Pseudosulfitobacter pseudonitzschiae: one gene and its partner. Each later gene encodes a partner of the first gene's protein in a complex. Links are inferred from orthologs where the notes say so. Each region holds a gene or a part of one and is shown in the gene's direction. Other genes may lie near its edges. The genes, in order: SULPSESMR1_RS14105 and dnaN.

Region 1 (6,984 bases):
CATCCATCGCGCCATCGGCCTTGCCCGCGCCAACCAGCGTGTGCATTTCGTCGATGAACAGGATGATCTCGCCCGCAGCATCGGTGACTTCGTTCAGGACCGCCTTCAGACGTTCCTCGAACTCGCCACGATACTTGGCTCCGGCGATCAGCGCGCCCATGTCCAGCGCCAGCAACTTCTTGTTGCGCAGGCTTTCGGGCACGTCGCGGTTGATGATGCGCAAAGCCAGACCTTCGGCAATCGCGGTTTTACCCACGCCCGGTTCCCCGATCAGAACAGGGTTGTTCTTGGTCCGGCGGCTGAGCACCTGCATCGTGCGGCGAATTTCCTCGTCGCGGCCGATGATCGGGTCGATCTTGCCTTGCTTGGCCCGCTCGGTCAGGTCGGTGCTGTATTTCTCCAACGCTTCATAGCTGTCCTCGGCACTGGCTGAATCTGCCGTGCGCCCCTTGCGGATGTCGTTGATCGCCGAATTCAGCGCCTGCGCCGTGACTTCGCCCTGTTCAAGCGCCATCTTGGCACCGGATTTGACCATGCACAGCGCCATCAGGATACGCTCGACCGGCACAAAGCTGTCGCCCGCCTTCTTGGCCAGCGCTTCGGCCTCGGCCAGAACCTTGGCCGTGTTGTTATCCAGATAGACCTGCGCCGCTTCGCCGGTGACGCGGGGCATCTTGTCCAACGACAAGGTCAGCGCTTCGGTCACGCGGGCGGGCTTCCCACCGGCCCGTCCGATCAGATTGCTGGCCAACCCCTGATCATCATCCATCAATGCTTTCAATATGTGCTCGGGCGCCAGACGCTGATGGCTTTCCCGTGTGGCGATCGTCTGCGCTGCTTGCACGAAACCGCGCGACCGCTCTGTGAACTTGGACAAGTCCATAGATATTCTCCTTTGTAAAAGCGCCCCGATAATGCCGCGTGCCTGACTATGCAGCACACGCAACGGTGAAGGGCCTTGATCCCAATTTGGGCACCCCGAGATCATCGTTCAAGATTTCGTTAGATAGAAATCGCCGGTTTTGCGCCAAGGTCGGTTTACAGGGATGCCTGATCCCCGCCCGTCGCTGTGTAGCACCGAAATAGACGCAGCCGCCCATCCCACAAGGAATCTACAGCAATCGCTTCGATAATAATCACTATAAGTCAATGACTTATAAAGAGCCACTCACTCATGAAACAAAAACTACATATGAAACGTTTATTATCTACAAGACAACAAACAGGTGTCAGAATGCAACATCCGGTTGAGCTAAACAGCGTGATCTACAATGCAACGACGCAAAGTTTCGAAGCATTGGTCACAGTCCACGCGCCCCAAGGTGCGCGCAAGTATGCGTGCGCCATCGATGCACCGATCACAATGACATACGCCAATGCGGCTTCGGGCCTCGCAACGCAGGCGCTGCGGCGTCATGCGGGACCGCACGGCCTGTCGTCTTCTTCTACTTTGACCGACGCGCAGAACCGAGCCCGTGCGGGCAAGTTCCAAACGCGCCAGAACGTGAAAATGAACCCCATTGCTATGCTGCGTCGCCTCGCTGCATAGCATAGCGGCTTGGTCGAATGTGTAATCTGTCCCCGCACATTTGACGCCGCGCTTCCAGAGACATGTGCCTGCCTGCTAGGTCTCTGATGCTCTGCCCGGATGCGCTTTTGGCCATCCGGGCTTTTTTGCCGACATGCGCCGCCCCGCAGACTTGCCGCAAGCAGCCCATTCGCGCTAAGCGCTTCACAGCGCAAAGGAGCCCGCACATGACCCAATCGCCCAATGACCGCCTGATCGTCGCCCTTGATGTTCCAAATGCCATCGCCGGACTGAAACTGGCGCAGGATCTTGGCGACGCCGTGACGTTTTATAAAATCGGACTGGGAATGCTGACAGGCGGCGGGCTGGGGCTGGCAAACGAGTTGAAGCAGGAACAGGGCAAGCGCATCTTTCTTGACATGAAACTGTTCGACATCGGCGCCACCGTCGAGGCGGCGGTGCGGGGACTGGCGCAATTCGAACTGGATTTCCTGACCGTGCACGGCGACCCGCACGTGGTCCGCGCCGCCAAAGAGGGCGCTTCCGGGACGGACATGAAAATCCTCGCGGTCACTATCCTGACCTCGCTGGACCGCGCCGATCTGGACGACAGCCTGATCAAGGACGGCACCACCGCCGATCTGGTGGTCGAACGGGCAGGCCGCGCATTTGAAGCAGGGGCCGACGGTATCATCGCCTCGCCGCAAGAGGCTGCGATGATCCGCGCCTTGCCCGAAGCAGCGAACCGCCTGATCGTCACACCCGGCGTGCGTCCTGCGGGGGCCGACTTGGGTGATCAGAAACGCGTGGCGACACCGGCACAGGCGATCACCGACGGGGCAGATCACATCGTTGTCGGACGTCCCATTTGGGCCGCAGCCAACCCCACCCAAGCAGCAAAAGACATCCTCGCCAGCCTGCCGTGACAGCACAGAATGTGGGAAATTTGGCACAGGCCACAGCATATAGGACGGGTCAGGATTTCCTTACTCGCGCAAAACGCGAAAACTGGGTATGTAATATGACAGGTGATACTCCCCGACGAACTGGTTCTTCCTGAAGTTCGTCACCTCCCCCCGCTCATTTTGCGGGGGGCCTTTCTTTTGAATATCAGCTTTCTCACACTTCAAACGCATCTCCCGCAGTACCTGACAGAAACAGCGCCAACCGCGTCTGAAACTGCGGCACGGCTTTGGGATGGGCGATAAATATCTGTGGCGCCATCAACTGCCAGCTCTGGCCTTCGTCCCCCAGAACAATCCGCCCTCCTGCCTCTTGCGGCAGATGACCTGCAAAGAACCATTTGTCGCCATCATCCTCGATAAACCGCTTGCCCCAACTCACAGCTTCTGCCGGAACATTCAGCCCCAGTTCCTCGCTGGTTTCGCGCAACGCGCAGGCCAGCGGGCTTTCATCGCCCTCGCGTCCGCCACCGGGCAGGTCCAGATAATCAGGCCACGGAATGCCGGCAATATCGTCGCGCCGGATCACCGCCAGCCGTGCACCAATAAAAAGCGCCAGCTTGGCGCCTGCAAATAGCATGTTCATTCCCGCATTCCCGCGCTAAACTGGCCCCCACTCTAGCACAGATGCAATGCCATGCCTGCCCTTTGCCGAGACTGCCTGCACCAATTCGACACCGCACGCCGCTGCCCGGCCTGCGCCAGTCCGCGTGTCGTCGCACACCCCGAACTCGACAGTCTGTGTATTGCCCACATGGATTGCGACGCCTTCTATGCCTCGGTCGAAAAGCGCGACAATCCCGACCTTGAGGGCAAGCCGGTGATTATCGGCGGCGGCAGGCGCGGTGTCGTCTCCACCGCTTGCTATGTCGCACGCATTCGCGGTGTGCGCTCGGCTATGCCGATGTTTCAGGCGCTCAAGCTGTGCCCCGATGCGATCATCGTCAAACCGCGCATGGCCGCCTACGTCGAAGCGTCCCGTGCCATTCGCGCGATGATGGAGGACCTGACCCCCGCCATCCAGCCCCTTTCACTGGACGAAGCGTTCATGGACCTTGGTGGCACGCAACGCCTGCACGGCGCACCGCCCGCAGTCATGCTGGCACGGCTGATCCAGCGAATGCGCACCGAATTGGGCCTGACTGGTTCAATCGGCCTGTCGCACAACAAATTTCTGGCCAAAATCGCCTCTGACCTGGACAAACCGCACGGGTTTTCGGTAATCGGCAAGGCCGAAACAGAAAGCTTTCTGCATGATAAGCCAGTGCGCCTGATCTGGGGTGTTGGCCACGCGGCACAAGCGTCTCTGGACAAGGCAGGGATACGCAGTTTTGCAGACCTCAAACGCTGGGACCAGCAGGATCTGCTCGCCCGTTTCGGCGCGATGGGCGATCGGCTGTGGCACCTGGCACGCGGCATCGACGCGCGGCGGGTGACAGCCCACGAGCCGATGAAATCAATTTCAAACGAAACCACCTTCAACGACGACACCGCCGATCCCGACATTCTTGACGGCCATTTGTGGCGCATGGCTGAAAAGGTGGCAGATCGCGCCAAAGCCAAAGATCTGGCGGGCCGCGTCGTCACCCTGAAACTCAAACGTGCGAACCACACCACGCTGACGCGGCGCCTGTCCTTGCACAGCCCGACGCAAATGGCCGATACCATCTATCGCACCGCCCGCGCCCTGTTCGAGCAGGTCGGCAACGAAGGCCCCTACCGTTTGCTGGGCTGCGGCATCTCGGATCTTGTAAACGCAGACCGGGCCGACACCGAAGGCGACCTGCTGGACCCCGACAAAGCCAAGCGCAGTCAGGCTGAACGCGCCACGGACCAGATTCGTAGCCGCTTTGGCCCTGATGCAATCGTTAAAGGCCGCGCGCTACGCTGATCACGGACAATCTTGGTCGAACCCTACAAACCGCGCGGTTTCACCCACATTCCGCCGCCGTGACACGACCGAGTTGGCCGAAAATCCTTCATCCGGCCACCCCAGTGCCACACAGGTCAGAATCACCTGATCATCCGGAATGCCGGCATTTTCACGCACCACAGGCGACTGCATGATCCCCTGACCGTTGATCACAGCTCCTAAACCACGGCTCCACGCGGCCAGAACCAGACCATAGGTCACAGCGCCCAGATCAAAATGTGCAATCGTGTCGTCCTCCAGCCCCTTGTCGAAGGTCACGACAACCGACACCGGCGCATCAAACTGGCGAAAGCCACGCATCACCCAATCCTGTCGCTTCTCCTTGTTATCGCGCTCGATACCCATCGCCTCGAACAACTGAATTGCGATCTCGACCTGCCGGTCGCGATGCACCCCCTGATAGGCTCCGTGACTTGAGATTTCACGCTGCGGCGGCACGCCTGAAAGCATCCGCTCGGAATTGCCTGTGCGTACTGCCTCTAGTGGCGCACCGGTCAGAACATGAAAATGCCAAGGCTGGGTGTTCATTGACGACGGCGCACGGTTGGCCAGCGCGATAATCTCTTCCAGCAGTTCGCGGGGCACCGGATCGGGCTTGAATCCTCTGATGCTGCGCCGTTCCGAAATTGCCTGATCCAGATTCATCACTGTCTCTCCCCTGAAAAGTCAGTGCAACGCTACCTGCAAATACCGCAAGAGCCAGTGTAACGAGGCGTCAGATCATTCGGCAGCCAGCGGCATCCGCCCCTGACCGATCTGCGCAATCTCGCCCACTACCGCCGCCAGACGCGCCCGCACCTCGTCAAAGCTACCGTTGGGTCGCACCAGCGCCTCATTCATGTACAAACTGCGGTCGATTTCGACCTGCACCGCATGTTGCCCGCGCGTTGGACGCCCGTAGGCTTGCGTAATATAGGCTCCGGCAAAAGGCGCATTGCGGGTCACGACGAATCCTGCGGCGACAAAAGCCGCCTCGATCTGGTCCACCACCTCGCCCGCAGCAGCAGCGCCAAAACGATCGCCCAACACAACGTCGGGGCGTTTCATTCCGCCACGCACCACACTGTCCATCGCCTCATGTGGCATGGAATGACAGTCAATCAACACCGCCTGCCCGTGCCGCCTATGTGCGTCATCCAGCAGGTGTTGCAGCATCCCGTGATAGGGTCGCCAATACATTTCGATGCGCCGTTCCGCTTCCTCAATGGACAGCTTTCCACGATAGATCGCCCGCCCGTTCGCCACGACACGCGGCACCACCCCCAACCCCGATGCGACTCGCGGATTGTGCCCCTTCTGGCGTACACCTTCGATTAGCGCAGGGTCCAGTTCGTCCGCCGCGCGATTCAAATCGACAAAAGCACGCGGCGCGCCTGCTTTAAGAAAGCACGCGCCAAAACGGGGTGCGCAATCAAACAGCATATCGACAAAGGCATCTTCGGACGACCGCACCTGATGCTCGTTCAGAACTGTCGTCCGCAAGAATCGCCAAGGATAATCCCGCCCGGAATGAGGCGACGCAAATACAACACAGGACGTGTTCGCGTCCGGGTGCAACACTTCGTAGGCAAGCTTGGGCATGGCGTCTCCTCATGTTATTAGCATAGCGCATGAAATACGCGTATCAAAAGCCCTTGATCCCGCTTCCGACTCCTTTTATACGCCCCCCTACCGGCGCGAAATCTCGCGCCCCAATTTCGTTTGGGGCAAAGTTTTGCGAAGGCCAGAGTGGGCGATTAGCTCAGCGGTAGAGCACTTCGTTGACATCGAAGGGGTCACAAGTTCGATCCTTGTATCGCCCACCATTCTATTCACAGTTCGGGCACCCCGCCCGGACACCCGCAACCCCGGCGCTGCTTCGCGCCATGAAACATGAGGAAGAAGCGCCATGAAGGTTCGCAACTCGCTCCGCTCGCTCAAAAACCGGCACCGTGACTGCCGCGTTGTGCGTCGCAAAGGCCGTGTGTACGTCATCAACAAGACGCAGCGCCGGTTCAAAGCCCGCCAAGGCTGAGCTTACGCCAGATCAATTTTGAGAAAGCCGTCCCTTGGGGCGGCTTTTTTATTGCCTGCACCGGGGGGAGGCACCTGCTGATGATGCACCCGCATGGTCTTGCGCCTTCCGCACAAGACCATAAGTTGTCACCAAACCACTCACCGAAAGGCAATTATAATGACCGACACGTACACGCCCCCAGAGGTCTGGACATGGGACACAGAAAGCGGCGGCCGATTCGCCAATATCAACCGTCCCATCGCGGGCCCGACCCACGACAAAGAACTGGAAGTCGGCAAACACCCCATGCAACTGCATTCGTTGGCCACGCCGAATGGTGTCAAAGCGACCGTTATGCTGGAAGAGCTGCTGGAAAAAGGTCACGCAGGCGCGGAGTACGACGCCTATCTGATCAACATTGGCGAAGGCGACCAATTTTCCTCGGGTTTCGTCGAAATCAATCCGAACTCGAAAATTCCCGCGTTGATGGACCGTTCAGGCGACACGCCCGTGCGCGTCTTTGAAAGCGCATCGATCCTGTTTCATCTGGCCGAAAAATTTGGCG
Region 2 (6,874 bases), 380 kb from region 1 along the record:
GCGGCTTCACCGCAGCTTTTGGCTGTTCTTAAACTACCGCACCAATCATTGGGACGAGATAAACATGGCAAATACGCCTCAGGCCAAGAAACGGGCCCGTCAAAACGAAAAACGTTTCGCAATCAACAAAGCACGCCGCTCGCGGATTCGTACATATCTGCGCAAAGTCGAGGAAGCGATTGCTTCCGGTGACAAGGCCGCAGCCGAATCTGCACTGCGCGTTGCACAGCCCGAACTGATGCGTGGCGTCACCAAGGGTGTCTATCACAAAAACACCGCTTCGCGGAAAATGTCACGGTTGTCGTCGCGCGTTAAATCGCTGGCGTAAGCCAAGACACAAAATTATGACGGTTTTGCAACGGCATCGCTCAGGCGGTGCCGTTTGTTTTTTGAGCCTTCAAAATAAGGCCCGTAGATTCTTTTTCACAAAAGCCCGAGTCAACATTTAAGTTCTGTTGCCGCGTCGCTGACGAAGTTGCTACCAAGGTTCCAGCGATTCACTTCGCCTGGGGGGACAGGACACTCAGACCCGCGTGCTGCCGCACTATAAAGGGTTTGTTTGCCGGCCGGACAGTTGGACAAAGACTGAATGGTGTCTGTGGAATGCCGATTTTTTGGCGCCACCTGTCGCATCAATATTTGGAATGACGCACGTCGTTCTGGGGGTCCTACGTGGCACCCACGGACGTAGTCTGTTTTCTGATCGAAGACGACGCAAGTCGCATCTGTTTCCGTCGGGACACGGAATGATGTGAGCGTGTCGTGGGAAGTATTAGGCGGCCGAGTGCATATTGCGCTTGGTGGGGACAGCGGAAAGGCTTGGGGAATAAAAGAATGACACAAGAAAAATGGGGACAGCTGAGACAACGGCTGCTCAAAACCGTGGGACAGAACAATTTCACAACTTGGATCGAGCCGCTGGAATTCCAGCAACTTGAAGATGGCATTGCCACATTCAACGTGCCGACCAACTTCATGGGCAATTATGTCAGCCAGAACTTTGCAGATCTGATTTTGCACGAACTGCGCCATGAGAATGCCAGCGTAAACCGGCTAAACTTTACCGTCGCTGCCAATATGTCCGAAAAACCACGTTCAACGCCTGCCAAGCCTGCCGCCGCCCCAGCCAAGGTCGCACCTTCCTCGGCGCTGAACACAGCACCACTGGACCGTCGTTTCACCTTTGACAGCTTTGTCGTGGGCAAGCCCAACGAACTGGCCCATGCCGCCGCCAAACGCGTGGCCGAAGGTGGCCCTGTTACGTTCAACCCGCTGTTTCTGTATGGCGGCGTGGGTCTGGGCAAAACACACCTGATGCACGCGATCGCATGGGAACTGCAACAAACACGCCCCGATCTGTCTGTGCTGTACTTGTCCGCCGAACAGTTCATGTACCGGTTTGTTCAGGCGCTGCGTGATCGCAAGATGATGGATTTCAAAGAAATCTTTCGCAATGTCGATGTGTTGATGGTGGATGATGTTCAATTCATCGCTGGCAAGGATTCGACGCAGGAAGAGTTTTTTCACACCTTTAATGCACTGGTAGACCAGAACCGCCAGATCATCATCTCGGCTGACCGCGCCCCCGGCGAAATCAAGGATCTTGAGGATCGCGTCAAATCGCGTCTGCAATGTGGTCTGGTCGTCGACCTGCACCCCACAGACTACGAACTGCGCTTGGGCATCCTGCAAAGCAAGGTCGAACAACAGGGCCGCAACTATCCCGGTCTGACCATAGCCCCCGGCGTGCTGGAATTTCTTGCCCACCGCATTTCGACCAATGTGCGTGTTCTCGAGGGTGCGCTGACCCGTCTGTTCGCCTTTGCCTCGCTTGTGGGCCGCGAAATCGACATGGATCTGACCCAAGACTGTCTGGCCGACGTGCTGCGCGCGTCCGAGCGCAAGATCACCATCGAAGAAATCCAGCGCCGTGTTTCCGAACACTACAACATCCGTCTGTCGGATATGATCGGCCCCAAACGTCTGCGCAGCTATGCGCGGCCGCGTCAGGTGGCCATGTATCTGTCCAAACATATGACCAGCCGGTCATTGCCCGAGATTGGCCGCCGGTTCGGGGGTCGCGACCACACCACCGTCATGCACGGCGTGCGCCGTATCGAAGAGCTGAAAGTGCAGGACGGGCAAATCGCTGAAGATCTTGAACTGCTGCGCCGCGCGCTCGAAGCGTAAACCTGCGTCACCTGTACAACACGGCACCCTTTTCGGGTGCCGTTTGTGTTTGGAACGGATGCAATCCACCTGCCACGCTTGACCCTTCCTGCAATCCAGCCGACAACAAACAAAAAGCTTGAGAATGTGCCGGTATAGGGTAGTTTGCCCGTCCCGGTGGTCCGATTGGAGAGGGACAGATGAAAATCAGTATTGAACGGGCCGCGTTGCTCAAAGCCGTGAGCCAGGCCCAGTCTGTGGTCGAACGCCGCAACACGATCCCGATCCTCGCCAACGTGTTGATCGAGGCCGAAGGATCTGACGTGATGTTCCGCGCCACCGATCTGGATATCGAAGTGGTGGACAAGGCCCCAGCACAGGTCGAACGCGCGGGTGCCACCACCGTGTCCGCCACCACGCTGCATGAAATCGTGCGCAAACTGCCCGATGGTGCGTTGGTCACCCTGACCGCCGACGCCGCCGCCGGTCGTCTGACAGTGGAAGCGGGCCGGTCGAACTTTTCGCTGGCGACGCTGCCCAAGGAAGACTTTCCAGTCATGGCCTCGTCGGAATATGCGTCGAACTTCTCGATCGAGGCGGCCAAGCTGCGCCGCCTTTTCGACAAATCCAAATTCGCCATTTCGACTGAAGAAACCCGGTACTATCTGAACGGTGTCTACATGCACGTGTCCACCGGCGAAGACGGCAAGGTGCTGCGCTGTGTCGCGACAGATGGCCACCGTCTGGCGCGGATCGACACCGATCTGCCCGCAGGGGCCGAAGATATGCCCGGCGTCATTGTTCCACGTAAAACCGTAGGCGAGTTGCGCAAGCTTCTGGATGATGACGAGATGAAGATTGCCGTGTCGGTGTCAGAAACCAAAGTGCGCTTTGCCACGCCGGAAATCACGCTGACGTCGAAGGTGATCGACGGCACATTCCCTGATTACACCCGCGTTATTCCGCAGGGCAACACCCGCAAGCTGGAAGTAGACGCCAGCGACTTTGCCCGCGCTGTAGACCGCGTTGCGACCGTGTCATCAGAACGCTCGCGCGCGGTAAAACTGCAACTGGACGAAGATCGTTTGATCCTGTCGGTGAACGCCCCCGACAGCGGTGCCGCCGAAGAGGAATTGGCGGTGTCGTACAATGACGAGCGGCTGGAAATCGGCTTTAACGCCAAATACCTGCTGGAGATCGCCAGCCAGGTGGACCGCGAAAACGCTGTGTTCATGTTCAACTCGTCAGGCGACCCGACGTTGATGCGTGAAGGCAATGACATGTCGGCTGTCTATGTCGTCATGCCGATGCGCGTTTAAGAGTTTTCTTGCCTCCGGCGGGGATATTTCAGGCCAAAAGAAAGGGACAGTTGTGACGCTGTCCCTTTCTGCATTGACCGTTTCCCATTTCAGGTCGCACCGCATGGCGCGAATTTCGGTGGACCCGCGCCCGGTTGCGATCTTTGGACCCAATGGTGCAGGCAAGACCAACATTCTGGAAGCGGTGTCATTGTTTTCGCCCGGTCGCGGTTTGCGCAGGTCAAGCGCCGAGGATATGACGCGACGGCCGGAGGCGCTGGGTTGGAAGATCTCTGGCGTACTGACATCGCTGCGGCAGGTTCACGAGATTGACATCACATCAGAGGCAGGCGCCGCGCGGCAGGTGCGGATTGACGGCAAGGCGGCAGCTCAGGTGGCGCTGGGGCGGGTAGCACGGGTGCTGTGGCTGATCCCAGCGATGGACCGGCTGTGGATCGAAGGTGCGGAAGGGCGGCGGCGGTTTCTGGACCGGATGACGCTGAGTTTTGAGCCCGGTCATGCGGAGCTGTCGCTGTCCTATGAAAAGGCGATGCGGGAACGCAACCGGCTGCTGAAAGACATGGTGCGCGATCCTGCGTGGTACGGCGCACTTGAGGCACAGATGGCGCAGGCCGGTGCGGCGATCCACGCCAACCGGTTGACGACCTTGTCCGAGCTGCACAGCGCCCAGCAGGACGCGCAGACGGCCTTTCCCACGGCAGATCTGGAGTTGACCCACGCCGATGTCCCCCTGCCCACGACCCAGGCCGATTTGCGCACAGCATTGGCCGAGGGTCGCAAACGCGATCTGGCGGCAGGGCGCACGCTGATCGGGCCGCACCGTGCCGATCTGATCGGTACCTATGCCGCCAAGGACGTGCCTGCCCGAGATTGCTCCACCGGCGAGCAAAAGGCGCTGCTGGTGTCACTGATCCTTGCGAATGCGCGGGCATTGGCACAAAGCTTTGGCGCACCACCGCTGTTGCTGCTGGACGAGGTTGCAGCCCATCTGGACGCGGACCGGCGCGCGGCGCTGTATGACGAAATCGTGGCGCTGGGTGCGCAGGCTTGGATGACAGGCACAGACCGCAATCTGTTTGATGCGCTGGGCGCGCGGGCGCAGTATTTGAATGTGACCGAAGCGGATGGCGCTTCGCATGTAGAGGCAGTGACATGACGCTTCAGTGGTCCGACCTGTTGCTGTATTGCAGCGCGCTGTTGATCCTGTTCCTGACGCCGGGTCCGGTGTGGCTGGCGTTAATGGCACGCGGCCTGTCAGGCGGGTTTAGCGCTGCTTGGCCGCTAGCGCTTGGCGTAGCGATTGGCGATATCGTCTGGCCGTTGGTCGCGATTCTGGGCATCTCTTGGATATTGTCGGTGTTCGACACTTTTATGCTGGTGCTGCGGTGGATTGCCTGCGGCGTGTTCGTCGTCATGGGGGCCATGCTGATCCGCCATGCCGATGCTGCCATCAGCGCTGACAGCCGCCTGACCCGCCCCGGCATGATGGCCGGATTTCTGGCCGGTATCCTTGCGATTCTGGGCAACCCAAAGGCGGTGTTGTTCTACATGGGCGTCTTGCCCGGCTTTTTCGATCTGCGCGCGGTGACGTGGGTCGACGTGCTTTTGATCGTCGGTGCATCGGTTCTGATCCCGCTTGTCGGCAATCTGACGATGGCTGCTTTTGTCGGGCGTGTGCGGACGTTTATCACCACCTCGGGCGCCCTGCGGCGAATCAATATCGGGGCCGGTGCGCTGCTGATTCTGGTGGGGTTGGCCCTGCCCTTTGTCTAGGTCAGAAACTTGTCTCGATTGCGTGACATCCCCCTGCAAAAACAGTATAAAATAACAAAAAATATAGGGTGAAACGGCATGTCCGAAAACGAGCAGGCGCCACAAGAGTATGGCGCGGATTCCATCAAAGTTCTCAAGGGCTTGGATGCTGTCCGCAAACGGCCTGGCATGTATATCGGTGACACTGACGACGGGTCGGGTTTGCACCACATGGTCTACGAGGTCGTGGACAACGGCATTGACGAGGCGCTGGCCGGTCATGCCGACGCAGTGACTGTCACAATCCACGAAGATTCCTCGGTTTCGGTCAGCGACAACGGGCGCGGGATTCCTGTAGGTATTCACGAGGAAGAAGGCGTTTCAGCTGCCGAGGTCATCATGACCCAGCTGCATGCGGGCGGCAAATTCGACAGCAACAGCTACAAGGTATCGGGCGGTTTGCACGGCGTTGGCGTCTCGGTTGTGAACGCGCTCAGCGACTGGCTGGAATTGCGCATCTGGCGCGAGGGCAAAGAGCACATCGCGCGGTTCGAAGGCGGCTACACTGCCAAGCATCTTGAAGTTGTTGGCGACTCCAACGGCAAAACCGGCACCGAAGTGCGCTTTCTCGCCTCGACCACCACATTCTCGAATCTGGAATATTCGTTCGAAACATTGGAAAAGCGCCTGCGCGAGCTGGCGTTCCTGAACTCAGGCGTGCGGATCATTCTGACGGATGAACGCCCCGCAGAACCCCTGCGGTCCGAACTGTTCTACGAGGGCGGCGTCAAGGAGTTCGTCAAATACCTTGACCGGTCGAAATCGTCGATCATGGAAGATCCGATTTTCATCTCGGGAGAGCGTGACGAAATCGGCGTCGAGGTCGCGATGTGGTGGAACGACAGCTATCACGAGAACGTCCTGCCCTTTACCAACAACATCCCCCAGCGGGATGGTGGCACCCATATGGCGGGCTTTCGGGGTGCGCTGACGCGGACAATCAACAATTACGCCCAGTCCAGCGGGATCGCGAAAAAGGAAAAGGTTTCGTTCACAGGCGATGACGCGCGCGAAGGTCTGACCTGTGTGCTGTCTGTCAAAGTGCCCGATCCAAAGTTTTCGTCCCAGACCAAGGACAAGCTGGTCAGTTCCGAAGTGCGGCCTGCTGTCGAGAGTCTGGTGAACGAAAAGCTGGCAGAGTGGTTCGAAGAAAACCCGCTGCAAGCCAAGATTATCGTCGGCAAAATCATCGAAGCCGCTTTGGCCCGCGAGGCCGCCCGCAAAGCGCGTGATCTGACGCGGCGCAAAACAGCGATGGATGTGAACTTTCTGGCGGGTAAGCTCAAGGATTGCTCGGAAAAAGACCCGTCCAAAACCGAAGTCTTTCTTGTCGAGGGTGACAGCGCCGGAGGGTCTGCACAGACGGGCCGTGACCGCCAGACACAGGCGATTTTGCCGCTGAAGGGTAAAATCCTGAACGTGGAACGCGCGCGGTTCGACCGGATGCTGGGCAGTCAGGAGATCGGCAACCTTGTGATGGCGCTTGGCACCGGCATTGGCCGTGACGAGTTCAATATCGACAAGCTGCGCTATCATAAAATTGTCATCATGACCGATGCGGACGTTGACGGCGC

What was found.
Region 2: the proteins of SULPSESMR1_RS14105 (region 1) and dnaN are in contact, whole or in part, in a solved structure (PDB 1OK7), measured with the Escherichia coli proteins. The link is inferred for Pseudosulfitobacter pseudonitzschiae from one-to-one orthologs.

The regions. Positions count from the first base shown.
Region 1 is NZ_CP022415.1:2,856,242-2,863,225, forward strand. What follows is about bases 2,361-5,254. They hold SULPSESMR1_RS14105 (DNA polymerase IV), read left to right. Parts: upstream 2,361-3,127; coding sequence 3,128-4,381; downstream 4,382-5,254. Other genes in these bases: pyrF (orotidine-5'-phosphate decarboxylase), read left to right, coding at 2,361-2,454; SULPSESMR1_RS14100 (NUDIX hydrolase), read right to left, coding at 2,648-3,076; SULPSESMR1_RS14110 (nitroreductase), read right to left, coding at 4,382-5,068; SULPSESMR1_RS14115 (N-formylglutamate amidohydrolase), read right to left, coding at 5,144-5,254. Also shown: ATP-dependent chaperone ClpB, read right to left, coding at 1-883; SULPSESMR1_RS14090 (orotidine 5-phosphate decarboxylase), read left to right, coding at 1,175-1,549; more of pyrF, read left to right, coding at 1,756-2,360; more of SULPSESMR1_RS14115, read right to left, coding at 5,255-6,004; ykgO (type B 50S ribosomal protein L36), read left to right, coding at 6,312-6,437; yghU (glutathione-dependent disulfide-bond oxidoreductase), read left to right, coding at 6,597-6,984. UniProt on the Escherichia coli protein: Poorly processive, error-prone DNA polymerase involved in translesion repair and untargeted mutagenesis. Copies undamaged DNA at stalled replication forks, which arise in vivo from mismatched or misaligned primer ends.
Region 2 is NZ_CP022415.1:3,237,416-3,244,289, reverse strand. The notes cover bases 1,645-4,428. They hold dnaN (DNA polymerase III subunit beta), read left to right. Parts: upstream 1,645-2,369; coding sequence 2,370-3,488; downstream 3,489-4,428. Other genes in these bases: recF (DNA replication/repair protein RecF), read left to right, coding at 3,592-4,428; dnaA (chromosomal replication initiator protein DnaA), read left to right, coding at 1,645-2,190. Outside these bases: rpsT (30S ribosomal protein S20), read left to right, coding at 65-328; more of dnaA, read left to right, coding at 835-1,644; more of recF, read left to right, coding at 4,429-4,644; SULPSESMR1_RS15950 (LysE family translocator), read left to right, coding at 4,641-5,261; gyrB (DNA topoisomerase (ATP-hydrolyzing) subunit B), read left to right, coding at 5,340-6,874. UniProt on the Escherichia coli protein: Confers DNA tethering and processivity to DNA polymerases and other proteins. Acts as a clamp, forming a ring around DNA (a reaction catalyzed by the clamp-loading complex) which diffuses in an ATP-independent manner freely and bidirectionally along dsDNA.